One region of the Streptosporangium nanhuense genome, then DNA from elsewhere that is predicted to be linked to it. Evidence: predicted binding sites of a transcription regulator. Region 1 holds the regulator's gene; the other holds the start of a gene.

Evidence for each region. Region 1 encodes HrcA, which represses chaperone genes, less so after heat shock. Its sites were predicted from a motif close to TTGGCACTCTCNNNNNGAGAGTGCCAA; they were not measured.
Region 2: the regulator HrcA is predicted to act here: its motif matches at 1,909-1,935, upstream of groES (co-chaperone GroES).

Annotation. Positions count from the first base shown of each region.
Region 1 covers NZ_JCADBG010000005.1:312,622-323,554, reverse strand. The annotation lists gene AC5L38_RS13125 (PhoH family protein) at 1-932, opposite strand, end outside; gene AC5L38_RS13120 (histidine triad nucleotide-binding protein) at 1,025-1,375, opposite strand; gene AC5L38_RS13115 (SigE family RNA polymerase sigma factor) at 1,659-2,138, shown strand; gene AC5L38_RS13110 (hypothetical protein) at 2,135-2,836, shown strand; gene AC5L38_RS13105 (16S rRNA (uracil(1498)-N(3))-methyltransferase) at 3,055-3,786, opposite strand; gene dnaJ (molecular chaperone DnaJ) at 3,859-5,001, opposite strand; gene hrcA (heat-inducible transcriptional repressor HrcA) at 5,016-6,029, opposite strand; gene AC5L38_RS13090 (hypothetical protein) at 6,212-6,976, shown strand; gene AC5L38_RS13085 (DUF3097 domain-containing protein) at 7,035-7,850, shown strand; gene AC5L38_RS13080 (DUF4870 domain-containing protein) at 7,875-8,585, shown strand; gene hemW (radical SAM family heme chaperone HemW) at 8,611-9,822, opposite strand; gene AC5L38_RS13070 (hypothetical protein) at 10,009-10,933, opposite strand, start outside.
Region 2 covers NZ_JCADBG010000018.1:74,291-85,223, reverse strand. The annotation lists gene AC5L38_RS30300 (hypothetical protein) at 1-376, opposite strand, end outside; gene AC5L38_RS30295 (class I SAM-dependent methyltransferase) at 615-1,781, opposite strand; gene groES (co-chaperone GroES) at 2,025-2,336, shown strand; gene groL (chaperonin GroEL) at 2,428-4,050, shown strand; gene AC5L38_RS30280 (sigma-70 family RNA polymerase sigma factor) at 4,342-4,980, shown strand; gene AC5L38_RS30275 (DUF5319 family protein) at 5,227-5,604, opposite strand; gene AC5L38_RS30270 (helix-turn-helix transcriptional regulator) at 5,683-6,720, opposite strand; gene guaB (IMP dehydrogenase) at 7,280-8,761, shown strand; gene AC5L38_RS30260 (GuaB3 family IMP dehydrogenase-related protein) at 8,917-10,035, shown strand; gene AC5L38_RS30255 (hypothetical protein) at 10,137-10,933, shown strand, end outside.

The DNA of each region.
Region 1 (10,933 bases):
CTGGTCAGGCGACTGAAGTGGATGTCGGAGATGCCCTCGAGGATGTCCTGGACGACCCTGAGGCCGCTCTGGGTGCCGTTGGGCAGGTCGACCTGGGTGACGTCGCCGGTGACGACGATCTTCGAGTTGAAGCCCAGACGCGTCAGGAACATCTTCATCTGCTCCGGCGAGGTGTTCTGCGCCTCGTCCAGGATGATGTAGGCGTCGTTGAGCGTACGGCCGCGCATGTAGGCCAGGGGGGCCACCTCGATCGTGCCCGCGGCCATCAGCCTGGGGATCGAGTCGGGGTCGAGCATGTCGTGCAGCGCGTCGTAGAGCGGGCGCAGGTAGGGATCGATCTTCTCGTAGAGCGTGCCGGGCAGGAAGCCCAGCCGCTCGCCCGCCTCGACCGCGGGACGGGTGAGGATGATCCGGTTGACCTTCTTCTCCTGGAGGGCCTTCACCGCCTTCGCCATGGCGAGGTAGGTCTTGCCCGTGCCGGCCGGCCCGATGCCGAAGACGATGGTGAACTTGTCGATCGCGTCGACGTAACGCTTCTGGTTCACGGTCTTCGGGCGGATGGTCCGGCCCCGCGAGGAGATGATGTCCAGGGAGAGAACCTCCGCGGGCCGGTCGGAGGTCATCCGCAGCATGGCGATGCTGCGCTCGACCGCGTCGGCCGTGAGCTGCGCGCCCCCGCGGACGAGCTCGGACATCTCCTCGAAGAGCCGCACCACGGTGCTGCTCTCCTCGGGACTACCGGTGACGGTGATCTCGTTGCCACGGACGTGGATGTCGGCGCGGAAGGCGCCCTCGATGACGCGCAACAGCTCGTCGCGCGAGCCCAGCAGGCTGACCATCGACTGATCGTCCGGAATAACCACCTTCGCCTGGGTCCGGCTGGCACCCCGGGACCTCGTCGGCGTTCTGCTGGAATCGTTTGTCTCGGACATGAGCGGGCCTTACGGCCTGTTCGCCTCCAGATATAGGCGCGGAACTTCAACGCCATGCTAGCCGCGATCGACAAGATCGCGCCTACCGGTTTTCAGCCGGGCGGCCACTGCAGGCCACGCCCGCCGAGAACGTGTCCGTGCACGTGGAAGACGGTCTGGCCGGCCGCGGGCCCGGTGTTGAACACCAGCCGGTAGCCCGGCTCGGCGATCCCCTCCTGCCGGGCGACCTCGTGGGCGGCCTTGATCACCTCGTCGGCCAGGCCGTGGTCGGCGGCGGCAAGGGCCGCCGCGTCCCGGTAGTGGCCTTTGGGGATCACCAGCACGTGGGTCGGCGCCTGGGGGTTGACGTCGCGGAAGGCCAGCGTTCGATCGGTCTCGTAGACGATCTCCGCGGGAATCTCCTTGGCCACGATTCTGCAGAACAGGCAGTCGGCTTCGCTCACCATGCAGGCACCATACCGCTGAGGACGTTGCGAATCGGTGATGGTTCCCGTCCGCAAACAAAGATCCACCCAGATATGGTGGGTGTGCAAAACTTCAACCACGACAGCCCTTTGCGCGCAGCAATATATGGCCGCCTGGCGAGGACACGACTGGGTCATGCCCCCTAATGAACCGGAAGAGCGTAAACCCTCTGGGAAGGCCAAGCGTCCCACTGATGTGACCACCGAGACCCTCGTGGCCGACAGGTCGCTCGGGGCGGTGCCCGTCGGATGGGATGCCGACATGGCCGTTACCGCGCTCTACAGCGCGCACTATCGGTCTCTTGTCCGTCTCGCCGTCTTACTCGTCCGCGATATGGCAACCGCGGAGGAGGTCGTGCAGGACGCGTTCGTCGCCATCCATGGCGCCTGGCGTCGACTGCGCGACACCGACAAGGCACTGGCCTACCTGCGACAGTCGGTCGTCAACCGATCACGTTCGGTGCTTCGGCACCGGGCGGTCGTCGAGAAGTACGCGCCCAAGGGCATGCCCGACGCGCCGAGCGCCGAGAACGGGGCGATCGGCGAGTTCGAGCGTTCCGCCGTCATCGAGGCGCTTCGCGGGCTGCCCGCACGCCAGCGGGAGGCCCTGGTCCTGCGTTACTACGGAGACCTGTCCGAGGCGCAGATCGCCCATGCGATGGGCATCAGCAAAGGCGCGGTCAAGAGTCACACGGCTCGCGGGATGGCCGCCCTACGAACCTCACTGGAGCAACTGTCATGACCGACTCCCCGGATGAGTACGGCGAGCTGCTTCGCCGCGCGCTCAGCGCGGAGGCGAACTCGGTCGTTCCCTCCCCGGACGGGCTGGAGGTGATCCGCGGCCGCATCGAGCGGCGCGGGATCCGCCGGCTGGTCTGGTGGCGCGCCGGAGCCTCCGTCGCGGGCGCGGTCCTCGTCGCGGCGACCGTCGTCATGGTGGTTCCCCAGTTCCGCGAGGAGGTGGGCCGTCAGGTGAGGTCCGGGGTGGTCAACTTCACCGAGTCGACCCCGCCCGTCGACGGGTCCGCCACCTCACGCCCCCCGGCGTCCGCCTCGCAGCCGCCGTCCGATCATGCCCCGCTCCCGGCCGCCACCAGGTCCGAGCCCGGCGCCACCATGCTCTCGCCGAGGCCCGCACCGTCCAGGAGCGCGGCGCCCAGCGCGCGGCCGACCTCCAGGGCGACCCGGGCGCCCGCGGCTTCCAGCCCGACGCCGACGCCGACCCCCACCTGCCCCACCCCCCTCGACAGCCCCACCGTCGAGCCCAGCGGGATCATCAGGAAGTGCGAGGAGATCGAGGCGACACCGACGCCGACGCGGACGAGGCCGGCCCCCTCGGAGAGCCCGTGCTCGCCCGACGGGTGCGCGCCCTCGGACGACGTGTCGCCCCCCCTGCCCACGGAGGTGGGCACCCCGATCCCGCTCCCCACCCAGAGCTAGCGCGGTGACCGGTCACGGCGGCCCCTGACCGGTTCTCTCGCCGCCCTCCTCGTGGGGCGTGCCCTCTCAGAAGGTCTTCTCGCCCTTTTCGCGGGACGGGTCATCGGAGGTGTCACGCGACGGATCCACCGGGACCGGCGGCCACCGGAAGGTGACCGCCGAAAGACGACGCCGGAGGGTGACCGGCCGCGCACCGGCGGGATGTCACCGGCGGGATGTCACCAGCGGCCACTGCGCGTCTGGAGCACCGCCGCGGCGACGACCCCGGCCGTCGAGGTGCGCAGCACCGTCGGCCCGAGCAGCGCCGGCACCGCCTTGGCCTCGCGGAACGCGGCGATCTCCTCCCCCGACACCCCGCCCTCGGGGCCGACCACCACGACGATGTCGCCGCCGGCCGGAAGGGACAGCCCGGACAGCGGGGCGGCGGCCTCCTCGTGCAGCACCACACCCAGCGCCGCCGCCGACAGCAGGGCGGCGACCTTCGCGGTGGACGCGAGCTCCGTCACCTCGGGCAGGTGGAAGCGGCGCGACTGCTTGCCCGCCTCGCGCGCCGTGGAACGCCAGCGGGCCAGCGACCTGGCCGCCCGCTCGCCCTTCCACTGGGTGACGCACCTGGCCGCGGACCAGGGGACGATCACGTCGACCCCCGCCTCGGTCATCATCTCCACGGCCAGCTCGCCCCGGTCGCCCTTGGGCAGGCCCTGGACCACGACCAGGCGCGGCGAGGGTACGGGAACGTCGTGGCGGCGCAGCACCTCGACCCGGAGCGAGTCCTTGCCCGCCTCGGTCACCACGCACTCGGCGACGGAGCCCGCCCCGTCGGTCAGGTCGAGCCGCTCGCCCGCCCGCAGCCGCCGTACGGCCGCCGCGTGGCGCCCCTCGGGACCGCCGAAGACGAACGCCGGCCTGGCCAGGTCGGCGGGGTCGGCCAGGAAGACCGGGACGGTCATGGGCCGTCGGGGCGGACCCGGCCGGGACGGCCCGGCCGGGCCTGTGAGCGGGCCGGTTCAGCGGCCGTCGAATCAGCGGCCATTGAAGGCGTCGCGCAGGCGGGAGAAGAAGCTCTGCTGGCCGGGGGCGAACTTGCCCGGCGGGCGCTCCTCGCCGCGGAGCCTGGCGAGCTCCTTCAGGAGCCCCTCCTGCTCGGCGTCGAGGCGGGCGGGGGTCTCCACGTTCACGTGGATCAGCAGGTCGCCGCGGCCCGTCTCGTTCAGGCGCTGCACGCCCCGCCCGTAGAGCGGGATCGTCTGCCCCGACTGCGTGCCGGGGCGGATGTCGAGCTCCTCGGCGCCGTCGAGCGTCTCCATGGTCAGGATGGTGCCGAGCGCGGCCGCGGTCATCGGGATCTGCACGGTGCAGTGCAGGTCGTCGCCGCGCCTCTCGAAGATCTCGTGGGGGCGCTCGACGATCTCCAGGAACAGGTCGCCGGGCGGGCCTCCGCCCGGGCCGATCTCGCCCTCGCCGGCGAGCTGGATGTGGGTGCCGTCCTCGACACCGGCCGGGATGCGGACCTTGATGGTCCGGCGGGTGCGGACCCGGCCGTCGCCGGAGCACTCCTGGCAGGGGTTGCGGATGATCGACCCGAAGCCGCCGCACTGGGGGCAGGGGCGGGAGGTCATGACCTGGCCGAGGAAGGACCGGGTGACCTGGGACACCTCGCCCCGGCCGTGACACATGTCACAGGTGTCGGGGTGGGTGCCGGCCGCGGCGCCGGAGCCCGTGCAGACGTCGCAGACCACGGCGGTGTCGACGACCAGCTCGCGGGTCGTGCCGAAGCCCGACTCGCGCAGGTCGAGCTCGACCCGGATGGTGGCGTTGCGCCCGCGCCGGGCACGGGAGCGGGGGCCGCGGCCACCGCCGCCACCGGCCGCGCCGAAGAAGGCGTCCATGATGTCGCTGAAGGGGAAGCCCGCGCCGAAGCCTCCGGCTCCCGCGCCGCCGCCCGAGGCGAACGGGTCGGCCCCCATGTCGTACATCTGCCGCTTGCTGGAGTCGGACAGGACCTCGTAGGCCTGGGTGATCTCCTTGAAGCGTTCCTGGGTCTCGGGGTCGGGGTTGACGTCGGGATGCAGCTCGCGCGCCAGGCGGCGGTACGCCTTCTTGATCTCCTCCGCACTGGCGTCGCGGCGCACCCCGAGGGTGCCGTAGTAGTCGCTCTTAGCCACTTTTCGTTGACCTCTTATGATGCAGCCAGGATCTGGCTGACGTAGCGTGCCACCGCGCGCACCGCGCCCATCGTGACCGGGTAGTCCATTCGCGTCGGGCCCAGCACACCGAGCCGGGCCAGTTGCTTGTCCCCCGAACCGTATCCGGCGGCGACGATGGACGTGCCCTGGAGTCCGGTGTAGGGGTTCTCCGAGCCGATCCGCACGGTCAGCGCCGAAAGGTCCGAGGTCTCACCGAGCAGTCGCATCAGCACGACCTGCTCTTCCAGGGCCTCCAGCACGTCGCGGAGGCCGACGGTGAAGTCGGCTCCCGCGAGGTTGGCGGCCCCGGCAAAAACGATCTTCTCATCATGCCGGTCCACCAGGGATTCCAGCAGCACTGACAGGATAGTGGCAGCGAGCGGCCGGTCCTCCGTGGGCAGCCGCTCCGGCAGGTCGGCGACCTTGTCGGGGACGCTGGTGAGCCCGCACCCGTCGAGGGAGGCGTTGAGCATCGCGCGCAGGTGGGCCACGCGCTGCTCGTCGACGACGCTGGACAGCTCGACCACGCGCTGCTCGACCCTGCCGGTGTTGGTGATCAGGACGAACATCAGCCGGCGCTCGCTCAGCGGCACCAGCTCGACGTGCCTGACCGTCGAGTGGGTCAGCGTGGGGTACTGCACCACGGCGACCTGCCGGGTGAGCTGGGCCAGGAGCCGTACCGTCCGCATGACGACGTCGTCGATGTCCACCGCGCCCGCGAGGAAGCTCTCGATGGCCTTGCGCTCCGCGCTCGACAGGGGTTTCACCTGCGAGAGCCTGTCGACGAAGAGCCGGTAGCCCTTGTCGGTGGGCACCCGGCCGGCGCTGGTGTGGGGCTGGGCGATGTAGCCCTGCTCCTCCAGCACCGCCATGTCGTTGCGGATCGTCGCCGGGGACACCCCGAGGTTGTGCCGGTCCGCGAGAGCCTTCGAACCCACCGGCTCGTTGGTGGACACGTAGTCCTCGACGATGGCGCGGAGCACGGCGAGCTTTCGGTCGTCGACCAACGTGGTCACCTCCCTGCCTGCGTTCAGAGGGAAACACGAGGTTTGGCACTCTGTGTTCCCGAGTGCCAAGTGTACGGCCCCGGTGCGGAAGGCGCGATAAGCAAGAGCTGCGGATGATGACGGCAAGCCGTTGTCAAGTCAACTGCTATCGCGATCCAAGCGGCACCCACCACAATTTGGGCATGTCCCAAGATTTCGGTTCTTATCCGGGCGATGCCTCCCGCAACCCCGGTCACGGCGCCCCCCAGCAGCCGTATGGCCAGCAGCAGTACGGTCAACAGCAGTACGGCCAGCAGCCCCCCTCGTACGGTTACGCGCCCCCCGGTTACGGCGCCCCGCAGGGACCGCCCCCGCCCAGCGGGAAGATCAAGCCTGGCATCGGGTGGATCGTCGGGGCATGGCTGATCGCCCTGGTCAGCATCATCGTCGGCATCGGCGGCTTCGCCGGCGGCCTCGTCGGCGCGGTCACCGACGCGGCGCCGACGCAGACGTTCGCCCCCGGCCAGGCCACGACGGTGAAGATCGATCCCGCGGACAAGCCGGCGATCTACGTCGCCACGGGCGGCCCCACCCAGTTCGAGTGCACGCTGAAGGGCGGCACGGGCACGCCCAGCCTGCAGAAGCCCGACATCCAGCAGACCGTCGCGGGGTCCGACGGCGTCACCTGGGAGATGGGCCTGCGGGTCGGCGTGGACCAGGCGGGCGACTACCAGGTCCAGTGCTCCGCCGAGCCCGCGGAGGGCACGACCTTCGGCCTGGGCAAGGAGCTGGCCGCCGACTCGCTGGTGGGCGGGGTGCTCGCCCTGTTCCTGATCCCCGCCGTCGGGATCCTGCTGGCCATCGTCGTGACGATCGTCGTGCTGGTGAAGCGGAGCAACGCCCGCAAGCGCCGGGCCGCCGCGGTGCCGGTGGGGCAGTGGGGACAGCCGGGACCCTACGGCGGGTGACGGTGGTGTTTGCTAGCGTCCCACCTGATCCCCGGGGAGAGAGGGTGGGCGGTCGGTGATGTACGAGCGTGACGTTCTGGCGGGAGACTGGCGGCGCCCGCGCAGGGGGACGATCCCCCAGGTGCCCGCGGAGCTCGACCTGGTCGTCGAGGACGCCGACGGCGGCTTCTGCGGCGCCGTGGTGGCCTGCGACAAGGAGGCCGTCACCCTGGAGGACCGGTTCGGGCGCCGCCGGGTGTTCCCGCTGGAGCCGGCCGCGTTCCTCCTGGAGGGCAAGGTGGTGACGCTCGTGCGGCCCGCCGCCGCGCCGCGCGCCCCCAGGCGGAGCGCGTCGGGCTCCATCGCGGTGGAGGGCCTGCGGGCCCAGGTCGCCAAGGAGAGCCGGATCTACGTGGAGGGCGTGCACGACGCCGCGCTCGTGGAGAAGGTGTGGGGGCACGACCTGCGGGTCGAGGGGGTGGTCGTGGAGTATCTGGAGGGCGTCGACCACCTGCCCTCGATCGTGGAGGAGTTCGGCCCGGGGCCGGGACGGCGGCTGGGCGTGCTCGTCGACCACCTGGTCCCCGGCTCCAAGGAGAGCCGGATCGCCGCGCGGGTCTCCTCGCCGCACGTGCTGGTCGTCGGGCATCCGTTCGTGGACGTCTGGCAGGCGGTCAGGCCGGATGTGCTCAAGATCCCTTCCTGGCCGTCGGTGCCGCGCGGCGTGCCCTGGAAGGAGGGCGTCGTCGCCGCGCTGGGCTGGGACGTGGAGCCCGGCGTCGCGTGGCGCCGCATTCTCGGATCGGTCACGACATACGCCGATCTGGAGCCCGAGCTCCTCGGTCCCGTCGAGGAGCTGATCGACTTCGTGACGGCTCCCGGCGAGGATGACTAGTCCGTCAATTCTTCAGGAGGGGACATGAGCGAGAACCCCGAGGACCCACCGGGCGACGACCGGACCCGGCGCATCGGCGACCCCCCGCCCGGCCACACGTGGCCCGGCCAGGGCGCCCCGCCCCCCGGCCAGGGCTACGGACAGCCGAACCAGGGCTACGGCCACCCCGATCCGGGACACGGGCAGCCCGGCCAGGGATATGGGCAGCCCGGCCAGGGCTACGGGCAGGACCAGAGGTACGGGGGCTACCCGCCGCCGCCCGCCTCCCCGTACGACGCGGGCGGCCATCAGAGCGGTTACCAGGGCGGTTACCAGCCCGGATACCCCGAGCACGGCGCGTACAACGCGTACAACTCCCACGGCGCCGCGCAGGGATACGGCTACCAGGCGCCGCCCGGCACGTACGGCCCGCGGCCCGGCAGCGACGACACCACCATGGCGATGCTCGCCCACCTGCTGGGCCTGCTGACCTCCTTCGTCGGGCCGCTGGTGCTCTATCTGGCGAAGAAGGACGAGTCGCCCTACGCGCGCGACCAGGCCGCCGAGGCGCTCAACTTCCAGCTCACGGTGTTGATCATCTACTTCGTCTCCTGGATCCTGGCGTTCGTGCTCATCGGCTTCGTGCTGATGTTCTTCCTCTGGATCGGCTCGATCGTCATGGCGATCGTCGCCGCGGTGGCGGCCAACCGGGGAGAGACGTACCGCTATCCGGTGAACATCCGCTTCGTCAGCTGACCCGGCCGGCCGCCGGGACCGGGCCTCAGGTGAGGTCGCGGACCAGGGCGTCGGCCAGCAGGCGGCCGCGCAGGGTGAGCACCGCGCGGCCCGCCTTGAACGGCTCCACCTCCAGCAGGCCGTCGGCCAGCGCGCGGGCCACCACCGGAGGGCGTTCCAGCTCCCGGAGCGGGAAGCCCTGCGCGAGACGCAGCTCCAGCATCAGCCGCTCCACCGCCCTGTCCCCCTGGCCCAGCACCTCGCGCGCGTGCGCGGGCGAGGTGCCCGCGGCCAGGCGCTGGGCGTAGGCGGCGGGGTGCTTGACGTTCCACCAGCGGGTGCCGCCGACGTGGCTGTGCGCCCCCGGGCCGACGCCCCACCAGTCGCCGCCGGTCCAGTAGAGCAGGTTGTGCCGGCAGCGCCCGGCCTCCGAGGTCGCCCAGTTGGACACCTCGTACCACTCGAACCCCGCCTCGGCCAGCATGGCGTCGGCGATCAGGTAACGGTCGGCGGCCACGTCGTCGTCGGGCATCGGGAGCTCGCCGCGCCTGATCCTGGCCGCCAGCTTCGTCCCGTCCTCGACGATCAGCGAGTACGCGGAGACGTGGTCGGGCCCCGCCTCGATCGCCGCGGCCAGCGAGGCGCGCCAGTCGTCGTCGCTCTCCCCCGGCGTGCTGTAGATCAGGTCGAGGTTGACGTGGTCGAACCCCGCCTCCCTGGCCTCTCGCACGGCCCGCGCGGGGCGGCCGGGGGTGTGGCGGCGGTCCAGCACCTGGAGCACGTGCTCGCGGGCGCTCTGCATCCCGAAGCTCATCCGGTTGAACCCGCCCGCGCGCAGCTCCGCCAGGTAGGCGGGGTCCACCGACTCGGGGTTGGCCTCGGTGCTCACCTCGGCACCGGGGGCGAGCCCGAACTCCTCGTCGATCGCCCGCAGGATCCGTACCAGGTCCCCGGCGGGGAGCAGGGTGGGGGTTCCCCCGCCGAAGAACACGGTCTCGACGGGAAGGCGCGTGGGGCCGAGATTGGCCCGCGCCCGCCGCACCTCGTCGACGGCGGTGTCCGCGTAGTCCTTCTGCGACGCGCCCGGGCCGAGCTCGGACGCCGTGTAGGTGTTGAAGTCGCAGTAACCGCACCGGGTCACGCAGAAGGGGACGTGGACGTAGAAGCCGAAGGGCCGCTCGCCGAGCCCGGCGAGCGCGCTCTCCGGCAGCTCGCCCGAGGTGGGTACGGGATCCCCGTCGGGAAGTGTGGATGGCACGCCCCAAGTCTGCCGCTTCCCCGGCGATGCGCGGTACGCCGGAGCTCAGGACCCTCCGTGACCGAATTCCGCCCCCTGCTGCGCGGTACGCCGAGCCCCGGGCACCTCAGCGACCGGCGCTCCCCCGGAACCTCTTCCCCCGCCGCGCGGTACGCCGAGGTCCGACGTGACCGGTGCTCCCGGGGGTCAGATCTCGTGCTCGTCCCGCACCGGCAGGCCGTACCGCCGGGCGAGGGGGTTCCACAGCTTCAGGAAGCCCCGCTTGGCCGTGGTCGCCTCGCCGGAGAAGGCCAGGCCCCGCCGGTAGTCCTCGTCGCCGCTCCAGGCACGGCCGCACCCGGCCTCCTGACGGGTCGCCCAGGCGAGGAACGCCTCGTCGGCGTCGAAGGAGGCGGTCAGGGCCCTGGTGAGGCGCGCCTTGACCGCGTCGCCGCCGTCGAGCTCGCCGGTGCTCAGCGCGTTGACCTGGACCACCTGCTCGCGGCGGGCGGCGGTGATCCGCTGGAGCGTGGCGAGCCCGGTGGCGGTGCCCTCGCAGGAGCGCAGCTGGTCGAGGGCCGAGCCGAGACCCGACCTGGAGCCGCCGCTGTCGGCGAGCAGGGCGTCGAGGACCCTGGCCTGGGTCTCGGCGTCCTGGGGCGCCTGGGGAGCCCGCCCCGCCGGGGGTGTCCCGGTCTCGGCCTCCGCCCGGTCGCCGCTCGTCGCCGCCCCGACGCCGCCCGCCACGGACGTGCCGCCGTCTCGCGGGACGAGCCGGAAGGCCCCGGCGGCGGCCAGCGCCGTCGCAAGGACCACGGCCGTCGCGACCAGCGGCCAGACCTTGCGATCCGCTCGGGGCGGGCGGTCCCGGCCCCGGTTCGGCGGGGGTTGCCAGGGCCGCTCGTCCCGCTGGGGAGGCCGCTCCTCCGGAGGGAGGTGCTGCTGCCAGTCGGCGGGATCCTGCCGCCACTCGCCGGGCGGGACCCGGGTCTCGCCCGGGGGAACGCCGTGCGAGGGCTGAGCCGGCGGGGACTGATTCAGCGGAGGCTGTCCCCCTGTCGACGCCCCGCACCTGGGGCATCGCGACAGCCCGCGTACAGGGGTGCCACATCGGTTGCAGAACGCCTGCTGC
Region 2 (10,933 bases), on a different contig from region 1:
TGACCCGGTCGCGGACGGTGTCGACCCGGCGGCCGAGGGAGTCGACCCGCTCGCCGACGGCGTCGACGTGGTCGCGCACCGCCTCGACGTGCTGGGCCAGGCCCTCGGCCCAGGAGGGCGGCTTGGCGGCGATGTCGTCCAGGCGCCCGTGGACGGACTCCAGCGTGCCGTTCAGCCCGCCGATCTCGCGCTCCCTGACCTCGCGCAGCAGCCACTCCATGCCCTCCAGGCGCTGCCGGATCTCGTCGAGCACCGCGCCCTGGGTCCGCTGCTCGTAGACGTGGTCCTGCGCCGCGCGGGCGAGGAGCTCGCGCATCCGGTCGGAGATGGCGGTCTGGCTGCCTGCCTGGAGCAGGGTGTGGTCGGAGTGATCCACCGAGAGCTCCTTCACTCGCCGACGCTCAGCCGCGCGGTTGGATTTGATGGGATTTGCCGATGAACGAGATGAAACCGCAGGTGAGAGAGAACTCCCGCCCGGCAACCTTAGCCCCTGGATCAAGGTTTTCCGGCGGCGAGATTAAAAGAGAGGAATTGCCGGTTGGCTGGAAGAATTGACTATTTTGGCTGGTCAACCAGGGCTGATCCGGCCGGTTATGTGAGATCGATCCGGCCGGTCAGAGGGGGTCGCACACGAAAGCGAACGGCCGGTCGCCGATTCGGGTGAGAATGACCACCGCGGATTCGTCACCGGAAAGCCGGAGCTCTTTCCTGAGGCGGTCGACGTCCACCGCGGAGCCCCGCTTCTTGATCGTCACATTCCCCGCGCCGCGCTCCCGGAGCACCGCGCGCAGGCGCTTGAGCGAGAACGGCAGCGTCTCGCGGACCTCGTACCGTGACGCCCACGGCGTCGGCACCGCGGCGTCGCCGGTGATGTAGGCGATCTGCGGGTCGAGCAGGTGCCCGCCGACCGCCGCGGCGATCTCCGCGACCAGGTGGGCCCGGATCGCCGCGCCGTCCGGCTCGTAGATGTAGCGGCCGGCGGGGCCGGTGGCGGGATCGCCGAGGGCGGGGTCGGGCGTCATCGTGGCGCCCGAGGGCAGGATCGTGGCCCGGCGCCCCGTCTCGCCCGCCAGCGCGCCGCACCAGATCACGGCCTCCTTGACGTCGCCCCTGTACGAGACCCACTCGGCCTCCGCGCCCTCAGGGACGAACTCGTACGGGATCCCGGGGGCGACCTTCAGGCAGGCGGCCCCGGCCCCGGCCACCATCCCCAGCACGGCGGGCCAGGGCGGCGAGTAGCCCATCGGGTCGAAGGTCCTGCCCCGCACCGTACGGCGCGCCGGGTCGGCGAACAGGACGTCGAAGGCGGCCGGGTCCAGGGTGGAGGCGTCGGCGGCGCGGACCGAGACCCGGTCGCCGAAGCCCAGGGCGTCCGCGTTGGCCTGGGCGATCGCCGCGGTGAGCGGGTCGGTGTCGACGGCCTCCACCGAGCACCCGGCCCTGGCCAGGGCGAGGAGGTCGCCGCCGATGCCGCAGCAGACGTCGGCGACCCGCGAGCCCGCCGGGACGCGCCGCGCCCGGTGGTCGGCGACCTCCCGGCGGGTGGCCTGCTCCAGGCCGGTCCGGGTGAAGTACATGAGATCGGCGTCGGCCCCGAACTTCTCCCGCGCGCGCAGCCGGAGCGTGGCCTGCGTGAGCGCCGCGGAGGTCAGGTCCGCGTCGTAGGTCTTCCTCAGTCTGGTCACCGCCGCCACCGGGTCGTCGCCGGCGGTCCCGGCCGCCGCGTCCAGGGCCTCCTGGCCGCGCGGGGTGAGGAGTTCCCGGAATGCGTCGAGATTCACACCGGCCGACGCTACCGCCTCAGCCGTAAGGGTTCGCGAGGGGCTTCCACCTGGCTTGACGTTCGCGTGAAGCGCAGAAGGGGTGCTTCGTGTTGACTGTCAAGGCCACCTTGCATACTGTTCCGTATTGGCACTCTCCCGGTGAGAGTGCCAAATACATGCGACGAGGCAGGTCTGACACCCGCGACGGCAGACCGCTGGTCGCCTCTTCTAGATCGTTCACATCTGAAGGGGAGGTCCGACGTGACGACCGCCACCAAGGTTCCCGTTAAGCCGCTCGGCGACCGCATTGTGGTCCAGCCGCTTGAGGCCGAGCAGACCACCGCTTCCGGTCTGGTCATCCCGGACACCGCCAAGGAGAAGCCGCAAGAGGGCAAGGTCCTCGCGGTGGGTCCCGGCAACTGGGATGAGGAAGGCGAGAAGCGCATTCCGCTCGACGTCAGCGAGGGCGACGTGGTCCTCTACAGCAAGTACGGCGGCACCGAGGTGAAGTACAACGGCGAGGAGTACCTCGTGCTCTCCGCCCGTGACGTGCTCGCCATCATCGAGAAGTAATTCTCAACTTCACAAAGATGACGTATCGAGCCCCGGGTCGCGACAGCGCCCGGGGCTTTGATGCGCCGACGTACTTATAGAGAGGATTGTCATGCCGAAGACCCTGTCGTTCGAGGAGGACGCGCGCCGAGCTCTCGAGCGCGGCGTGAACGCTCTCGCGGACGCGGTCAAGGTGACGCTGGGCCCGCGTGGTCGTAACGTCGTCATCGACAAGAAGTTCGGTGCGCCCACCATCACCAACGACGGTGTAACCATCGCCCGCGAGGTCGAGCTGGAGGCGCCGTACGAGAACCTCGGCGCCCAGCTGGCCAAGGAAGTGGCGACCAAGACCAACGACGTCGCCGGTGACGGCACCACCACCGCGACCGTCCTGGCCCAGGCCATGGTCCGCGAGGGCCTGCGCAACGTGGCCGCCGGAGCGCAGCCGCTCTCCCTCAAGCGCGGTATCGACATCGCGGCCAAGGCCGTCAGCGACCGGCTCATCGAGTCGGCCCGCCCGGTCGAGGACAAGAAGGAGATCGCGAATGTGGCGACGATCTCCGCGCAGGACGCCAGGATCGGCGAGCTGATCGCCGAGGCGTTCGACAAGGTGGGCAAGGACGGTGTCATCACCGTCGAAGAGTCCAACAGCATGGGCCTGGAGCTCGAGTTCACCGAGGGTCTCCAGTTCGACAAGGGTTACCTGTCGCCCTACATGGTGACCGACCAGGAGCGCATGGAAGCGATCCTGGAGGACCCCTACATCCTGATCACCCAGGGCAAGATCGCCTCGGTCTCGGACTTCCTGCCGCTGCTCGAGAAGATCGCGCAGACGAAGAAGGCCCTGCTCGTCATCGCCGAGGACGTCGAGGGCGAGGCCCTCGCGGTCCTCGTCACGAACAAGATCCGTGGCACCTTCACCTCTGTCGCCGTCAAGGCGCCGGGCTTCGGCGACCGCCGCAAGGCCATGCTGCAGGACATCGCCATCCTCACCGGTGGCCAGGTCGTCAGCGAGGAGATCGGCCTCAAGCTGGAGCACGTCGGCCTGGAGGTGCTGGGCACCGCCCGGCGCGTCGTCATCACCAAGGACTCCACCACCGTCGTCGACGGTGCCGGTGAGGCCTCGGCGATCGCCGACCGCGTCAAGGAGATCAAGCTCGCCATCGAGCAGTCCGACTCCGACTGGGACCGCGAGAAGCTCCAGGAGCGCCTCGCCAAGCTCTCCGGCGGCGTCTGCGTGCTCAAGGTCGGCGCGGCCACCGAGGTGGAGCTGAAGGAGAAGAAGCACCGCCTGGAGGACGCCATCTCGGCGACGCGCGCGGCGATCGAGGAGGGCATCGTCTCCGGCGGTGGCTCCGCGCTCATCCACGTCGCCAAGGTCCTCGACGACCTGGGCCTGACCGGCGACGAGGCGACCGGCGTCTCCATCGTCCGCAAGGCGCTCGTCGAGCCGGCCCGCTGGATCGCGGAGAACGCCGGTCTCGAGGGCTACGTCGTGACGGCGAAGGTCACCGAGCTGCCCGTCGGCCAGGGCTTCAACGCCGCCACCGGCGAGTACGGCGACCTGATCGGCCAGGGCGTCATCGACCCGGTCAAGGTCACCCGCTCGGCCGTCCAGAACGCGGCCTCCATCGCCGGCATGCTGCTGACGACCGAGGCCCTCGTGGTGGACAAGCCCGAGGAGGAGGCCCCGGCCGCCGGCGGCCAGGGTCACGGCCACGGCCACGGTCACTGATCGACCACCGGTCGGCCACTGATCGATCATCGGTCCCGAACGGCTCGCGTCTCCCCGGAGGCGCGAGCCGTTCGCGTTTCGCGGTAAACCGAAAACGATCTCAAGCGTCACGCTGGACAGAACGACAATCGCGGTTCTCACGAATAGTCGACGTATTTAGCAATCGAATGAAATATTTGCACATTCTGTAGTCGATGTTGTCGCCGTTCGATTACGCCCCGTTATCTCCGCCTCAATGTGACCAATCCGTAGCCGTTTGCGATGACGACAGTCACTACCAGGGCGGGCATCATGCCTAACGTGACCGAGGGATGCGTCGCCGACGCCAAAAATGGGGTGAGGCTTGCGACGAGGTCTGACGGGGTCGCCCACAGGGACGATCTCAAGGATCTGACGAGCCTCGCCGTTCAGGGGGATCGCACCGCGATCGAATCTCTGATCGCGCAACTGCGGCCGATGGTCGTCCGATATTGCCGTGGTCGTCTGGGCCGGGTTTCCGGTCAGTATCACATCGCGGACGACGTGGCCCAGGAAGTATGCATAGCGGTGCTGTCCGCACTGCCCCGCTACCGTGACATGGGACGCCCGTTCGCGTCCTTCGTCTTCGGCATCGCGTCTCACAAGGTGGCCGACGCGCTGCGCAGCTCCGTACGATCCGCCGTGCCCACCCAGGACCTTCCTGACGGGCCCGACGAGGGTCCGGGGCCGGAGGAGACCGTGGTGCGTTACATCGAGGCCGAACACGCCCGCCGGCTGCTGTCGAGGCTGCCGGACAACCAGCGCGAGCTGCTCATGCTTCGAGTGGTGTCGGGCCTTTCCGCCGAGGAGACCGGTAATGTACTTGGCATGTCACCAGGTGCGGTTCGTGTGGCCCAGCACAGGGCGCTGGCCCGGCTACGAGCGATGGCGGAGCTGGAGTCGATAGCTTGACCGCGGAGCAGTCGAGCAGGGAGCGCGAGCGCAAGCCCGAACCGCGGGACGGGGCTCGCGACGACCCGGAGCGAGAACGATCATGACAACGGTTCACCCGCGACGTCCGGCTCGGAGATACGGGCCGGACGAGGACCCGGCGGTAGCCGAGACCGAGGAGCTCGTGGAGGCGCTCTCCGCCAGGAGGCCCGTCCCCACCTCGGACGCCGCGGTCGCCCTGCTGGCGGCCCTGATCGGCGACGTGGATCAGCGGTGTTCTTCGGTGTCGATCACGCCGTCCACGTAACCACGGGCGTATTCCCAGCTCACGTAGTCGGTGGGGTTGGGCTGGTAGGCGGGCTCGTGCACCTGGGGCTGGCCGTTCTCGATCATCTGGCGCAGGTTGCCGCGCAGCAGCTCCCAGTCGAAGTAGTGCTGCTCCCCGCACTCGGGGCAGTCGAGCACCAGGCCGAGCACCCCCTGGGGCTCCAGCAGTGAGCGGAAGACCTCCACGTCGGCGAGGTCGGTCATGGCCTCGTCGCGCTCGTCCGTCGTCAGCGGCTCGGGATCGTCGGGATCGCCCAGCGCCGCCGCCGGGTCGTCGGGGTCATCCGCGAACGGGTCGCGAGGGACATCGTCGAGCACGATCCCACCTTATGGCCTGGATGTGACAGACAGGTTCCGAACTGCACGAGTAGGACGCTTCCGGGCGGCACGGGCAGGTCAGGGGCCCGGAGCCGGCTCGGGGCCCCGGGCGAGCCAGCCGCGCCGGGAGGCCTCCACGCCGGCCTGGAAACGGGACTGCGCCCCCAGCTCGGCCATGGCGTCGGCGAACCTGGCGCGCACCGTGCGGACCGAGACGCCCAGCTGGCGGGCGATCATCTCGTCGGGCACCCCCTGGGCGGCCAGCCGCAGCACCCGGACCACCCCGTCGTCGCGGTAGGTCCAGGGCAGGCGGGCCCCGCGGGCCCACAGCTCCTCGAAGAGCGAGCGCAGCGCGGCCACCACGACCGGAGCCCTGACCAGGTGGAAGTTGTAGGCGTTCTCGGCGAGCGCGCCGCCCCACTGGGCGGGCATGCCCGCGGCGTCGTCCCCCGCGACGAGGAACCAGCTGGGCAGCGTGTCGAAGGTGCGCACCTCGGCCCCGGCCCGCTCGAACTGGTCCAGCTTGTCGCGCAGGCCGGGGATCTCCAGGGTGTGGACGGGGATGGCGACCCGGCAGGAGAGCAGGCCGTCGCGCTGGGCCCCGATCCACTGGTCGGCGTAGCGGTGCGCGAAGTCGCTCATCGTCCGCCGGTCGGGGATGCCGGAGAGCAGCTGCAGCGGCGGGGCCTGGACCGCCATGCCGATCACGCTCTCGTACAGCTCGTCGGCGCCCCCGACCAGGTCCACGGAGAACTGGCCGGTCTGGTAGTCGCGCCCGGCGTCGTACTGGTGGATGAAGCCGCGGATCGAGCCGAGGACGGTGTCGATCCTGCGGCTCTCGGCGGCGAGCCGGTCGAGCCTCTCCGCGATCAGGTGGCCGAGGGCCGCGGCCGGGTGGCGGGCGAGGTACTCGCCCCCCTGCTCGTCGACCACGCCCAGCCGTACCAGGGTGGCCAGCTCGCGGGCGAGCGGCTCGGGCGGGCGGTTGGTGGCCTGGGCGAGATCGGCGCAGGTGGCGCGGTGCAGACGCAGGACCGCGTTGTAAATGATCGTCTGGGCCGGGGTGAGCCCCAGCGTCTCCAGCGGGTCGGGAAGGGTGGGGGTGTCGGTACTCATCAGCGAGGGACTCCTGCACGTGACACGAGATCTGGCGAGGATAACCCGGCGAATCATCCCTGTCCGGGCGTTGCTCCTACTCGCATGCCGCCGCGTGCAGCTTCGTGCAATTGCACGTTTGAACATTGCAGGACGAACGCATCGTGACGCACTCTTGACGCAGCGTCGGCAGAAGGCGCGGATCACGCAGCCAGCCGGATGCGGAGGGGGGTTCGGTTGGCGTAACGGCATCTCCGCGCCGATGCCGGTGATCCGGAGGACCGAGCGGGTCACCGACCGCTCGGTCCTCCGCTTTTCCCCGGGCCCTCGGGGGCCCGTCTTCCCCCCGGGCTCCCCGGGGCCCGTCTTCCCCCCGGGCTCCCCGGGGCCCGTCTCTTCCCGGAAAGGCCCGGGAAGGCCCGGGAGGCCCGGCAAGCCCCGGTGCCCCGGCAAGCCCCAGGAAGACCTTTGCGCCCCGGATTTCCCCCGGGTCCACCGGGTTTGGCGCCAGACTCTAAACTGTGACCCGGGGGTCGGCGCCTTTCCCCGTCATGAGAGCGCCGCGGCAGGAGGGTTGCAGATGGCCAAGTTCACCGAGCCGGGGCTCACGTTCGACGACGTGCTCCTCGTTCCCGCGTATTCGGACCTGCAGCCGGGGCAGGCCGACACCACCACGCGGCTTTCGCGAGGCATCACCCTGCGGATCCCGCTGGTCTCCGCGGCGATGGACACGGTGACCGAGGCCCGCATGGCGGTGGCGATGGCGCGTCAGGGCGGCATCGGCGTCCTGCACCGCAACCTGTCGATCGAGGACCAGGCCCAGCAGGCCGACCTCGTCAAGCGCTCCGAGGCCGGGATGGTCACCAACCCGGTCACCTGCTCCCCCGACGAGACGCTGGCCGACGTCGAGCGCCTGTGCGCGACGTACCGGATCTCCGGCGTCCCGGTGACCGACGAGACCGGCGTGCTGGTCGGCATCGTCACCAACCGCGACATGCGCTTCGAGACCGACGAGCACCGTCCGGTACGCGAGGTCATGACCCCGATGCCGCTGGTCACCGCGCCGGTCGGGGTCTCCACCGACGACGCGTTCGCCCTGCTCAAGCAGAACAAGATCGAGAAGCTCCCGCTGGTCGACGCCGGGGGCCGGCTGCGCGGGCTCATCACCGTCAAGGACTTCACCAAGAGCGAGCAGTATCCCCTCGCCACCAAGGACGCCGACGGCCGGCTCGTCGTGGGGGCGGCCGTCGGCGTCGGCGGCGACGCGGAGAAGCGGGCGATCGCGCTGATCGAGGCCGGGGTCGACGTGATCGTGGTGGACGTCGCGCACGGCCACTCCAAGGGCCTCGCCGACATGATCGCCAAGATCAAGTCCAACAGCCGGGTCGACGTGATCGGCGGCAACATCGCCACCCGCGCGGGCGCCCAGATGCTGGTCGACGCCGGGGTCGACGCGGTCAAGGTCGGGGTCGGGCCCGGCTCCATCTGCACCACCCGCGTGGTCGCCGGTGTCGGCGCCCCGCAGGTGACGGCGATCCACGAGGCCTCGCTGGCCGCCGGCCCCGCCGGGGTCCCGGTGATCGGCGACGGCGGCCTCCAGTACTCGGGAGACATCGTCAAGGCCATCGCGGCCGGGGCCGACACGGTCATGCTCGGCTCCCTCCTGGCGGGCTGCGAGGAGTCCCCGGGTGAGCTGATCTTCATCAACGGCAAGCAGTTCAAGTCGTACCGGGGCATGGGCTCGCTCGGCGCGGTCCGCAACCGCGAGCGCGGCGGGGCCTCCTTCAGCAAGGACCGCTACGCCCAGGGCGACGTCGGCAACGAGGACAAGTTCATCCCCGAGGGCATCGAGGGGCAGGTCCCCTACCGCGGCCCGGTCGCCGCGGTGGCCCACCAGCTCATCGGCGGCCTGCGCCAGGGCATGTGGTACTCCGGGTGCCGTACGGTCGCCGACATGCACGTGCGGTGCGAGCTGATGCCGATCACGGCGGCGGGCCTCAAGGAGAGCCACCCGCACGACATCCAGATGACGGTCGAGGCTCCCAACTACCACGGTCGCTAGGGCGGGCCCGCGCCGGGCACGCGGGAGAACGTGGCGTGCGCCGTGCGCGCACGGGACGCCGCGCGCACGGCCGTACCGCATGGAACGCGGCGTGCATGGCGCACGCCCGGAACGCGGCGTGCCCCACGCACGCACGGAACGGGAAAGATAGACATATGACTCAGGTGGAGATCGGCCGCGGCAAGAACGGCCGTCGTGCCTACGCGCTCGACGAGATCGGCATCGTTCCGTCCCGTCGCACCCGCGACCCGGAGGAGGTCTCGATCGCCTGGCAGATCGACGCCTACCGCTTCGAGCTGCCCGTCGTGGTGAGCCCGATGGACAGCGTGGTCTCGCCGAAGACCGCCATCGAGGTCGGCAGGCTCGGCGGTCTCGCCGTGCTCGACCTCGAAGGGCTGTGGACCCGGTACGACGACCCGATGCCGCTGCTGGAGGAGGTCGCCGAGCTCAAGGGCGAGCCCGCCACGAAGCGGCTGCAGCAGATCTACGACGCGCCGATCAAGGAGGAGCTGATCGGCCGCCGCATCGAGGAGATCCGCGCCGCCGGGGTGGCGACGGCCGTCCGGCTGTCCCCGCAGCGCACGGTCCAGTACCACAAGGCCGTCATCGACGCGGGCGTGGACATCTTCGTGATCCGCGGCACCACGGTCTCCGCCGAGCACGTCTCCGGCCGGGCCGAGCCGCTCAACCTCAAGCAGTTCATCTACGAGCTCGACGTCCCCGTGGTCGTCGGGGGGTGCGCCACCTACACCGCGGCGCTGCACCTGATGCGGACCGGCGCGGCCGGGGTGCTCGTCGGCTTCGGCGGCGGCGCCTCGCACACCACCCGCACGGTGCTGGGCGTGGTGGTGCCGATGGCCACCGCGATCTCCGACGTGGCCGCGGCCCGCCGCGACTACATGGACGAGTCCGGCGGCCGTTACGTCCACGTCATCGCCGACGGCGGCATGGGCACCTCCGGCGACATCGCCAAGGCGATCGCGGTGGGCGCGGACGCGGTCATGGTCGGCTCGCCGCTGGCGAGGGCCGTCGAGGCCCCCGGCCAGGGCTTCCACTGGGGTTCCGAGGCGCAGCACCCCGAGCTGCCCAGGGGCAAGCGGGTCGAGTTCGGCACGGTCGGCACGCTGGAGCAGATCCTGCACGGCCCCTCCTCGGTGGCCGACGGCTCGATGAACCTGATGGGCGCGCTCAAGCGCACGATGGCCACCGCCGGATACTCCGACCTCAAGGAGTTCCAGCGGGTCGAGGTCGTCGTCGCCCCGCAGGTCAGCTGAGATCTACCGGGGAAGGGCCTCACCGGAGCCCCTTCCCCGGGAGCTCCCGCGTCGGCGGTAACCGAAATGACGTGCTTGAAGAAATCTGTGAGCATTCATACGTGCCAAATGATCGGGAGCTCCGGGTCGCCCTCAAGGAAGGGCCGTTCCACGTCGCGTTACGTGCCGCGGTGGAGACCCGCGGGCTGACCCTGAGCGGGCTCCGCCAGCAGCTCGGGGAACGCGGCCTCCGGGTCGGGATGACGAGCCTGAGCTACTGGCAACAGGGTCTGCGCCGCCCTGAGCGCCCCGAGTCGCTGCGCGCCGTACGGGCCCTGGAGGAGATCCTCGTCCTGCCGCCGCGCTCTCTCATGGCCCTTCTCGGCCCGCCCCGGCCGCGCGGGCGGGACGCGAGGAAGCTGCCGGTGGGCGCCCTGCCCTACTCCGCGATCATGGGATCCTCCCGGACGCTGTCGGCGATGATCCACGATCTGGACGGGGTGGCCGACGACCGGCGCCTGCACATCGCCGGGATGTACGAGACGCTGCAGATCGGCCCTGACCGCAGCACCGTGCGGCGCGAGACGCTCCAGGTGGTTCAGGCCCACGAGGAGGCCACCGACCGCTACATCATGGTCTACCGGGGCGACCTGGGGTGCGACGTGGAGCGCGTGCGCGTCCGGGCCCTGGAGGACTGCCGGGTCGGCCGGGTCCGCCGCGACGGGCCGACCGCCCTGGTCGTGGCGGAACTGCTGTTCGACCAGGTGCTGCGGCCCGGCGAGACGCAGATCATCCGCTACGAGCTGGCCGATCCGAGCGGCGTGGAGACCGTCGAGTACGAGCGGGGCTTCCGGCACCCGGCCGGGCAGTACGTGCTCCGGGTGAACTTCGCGCCGCAAGCCCTCCCGGTGCGCGTCCA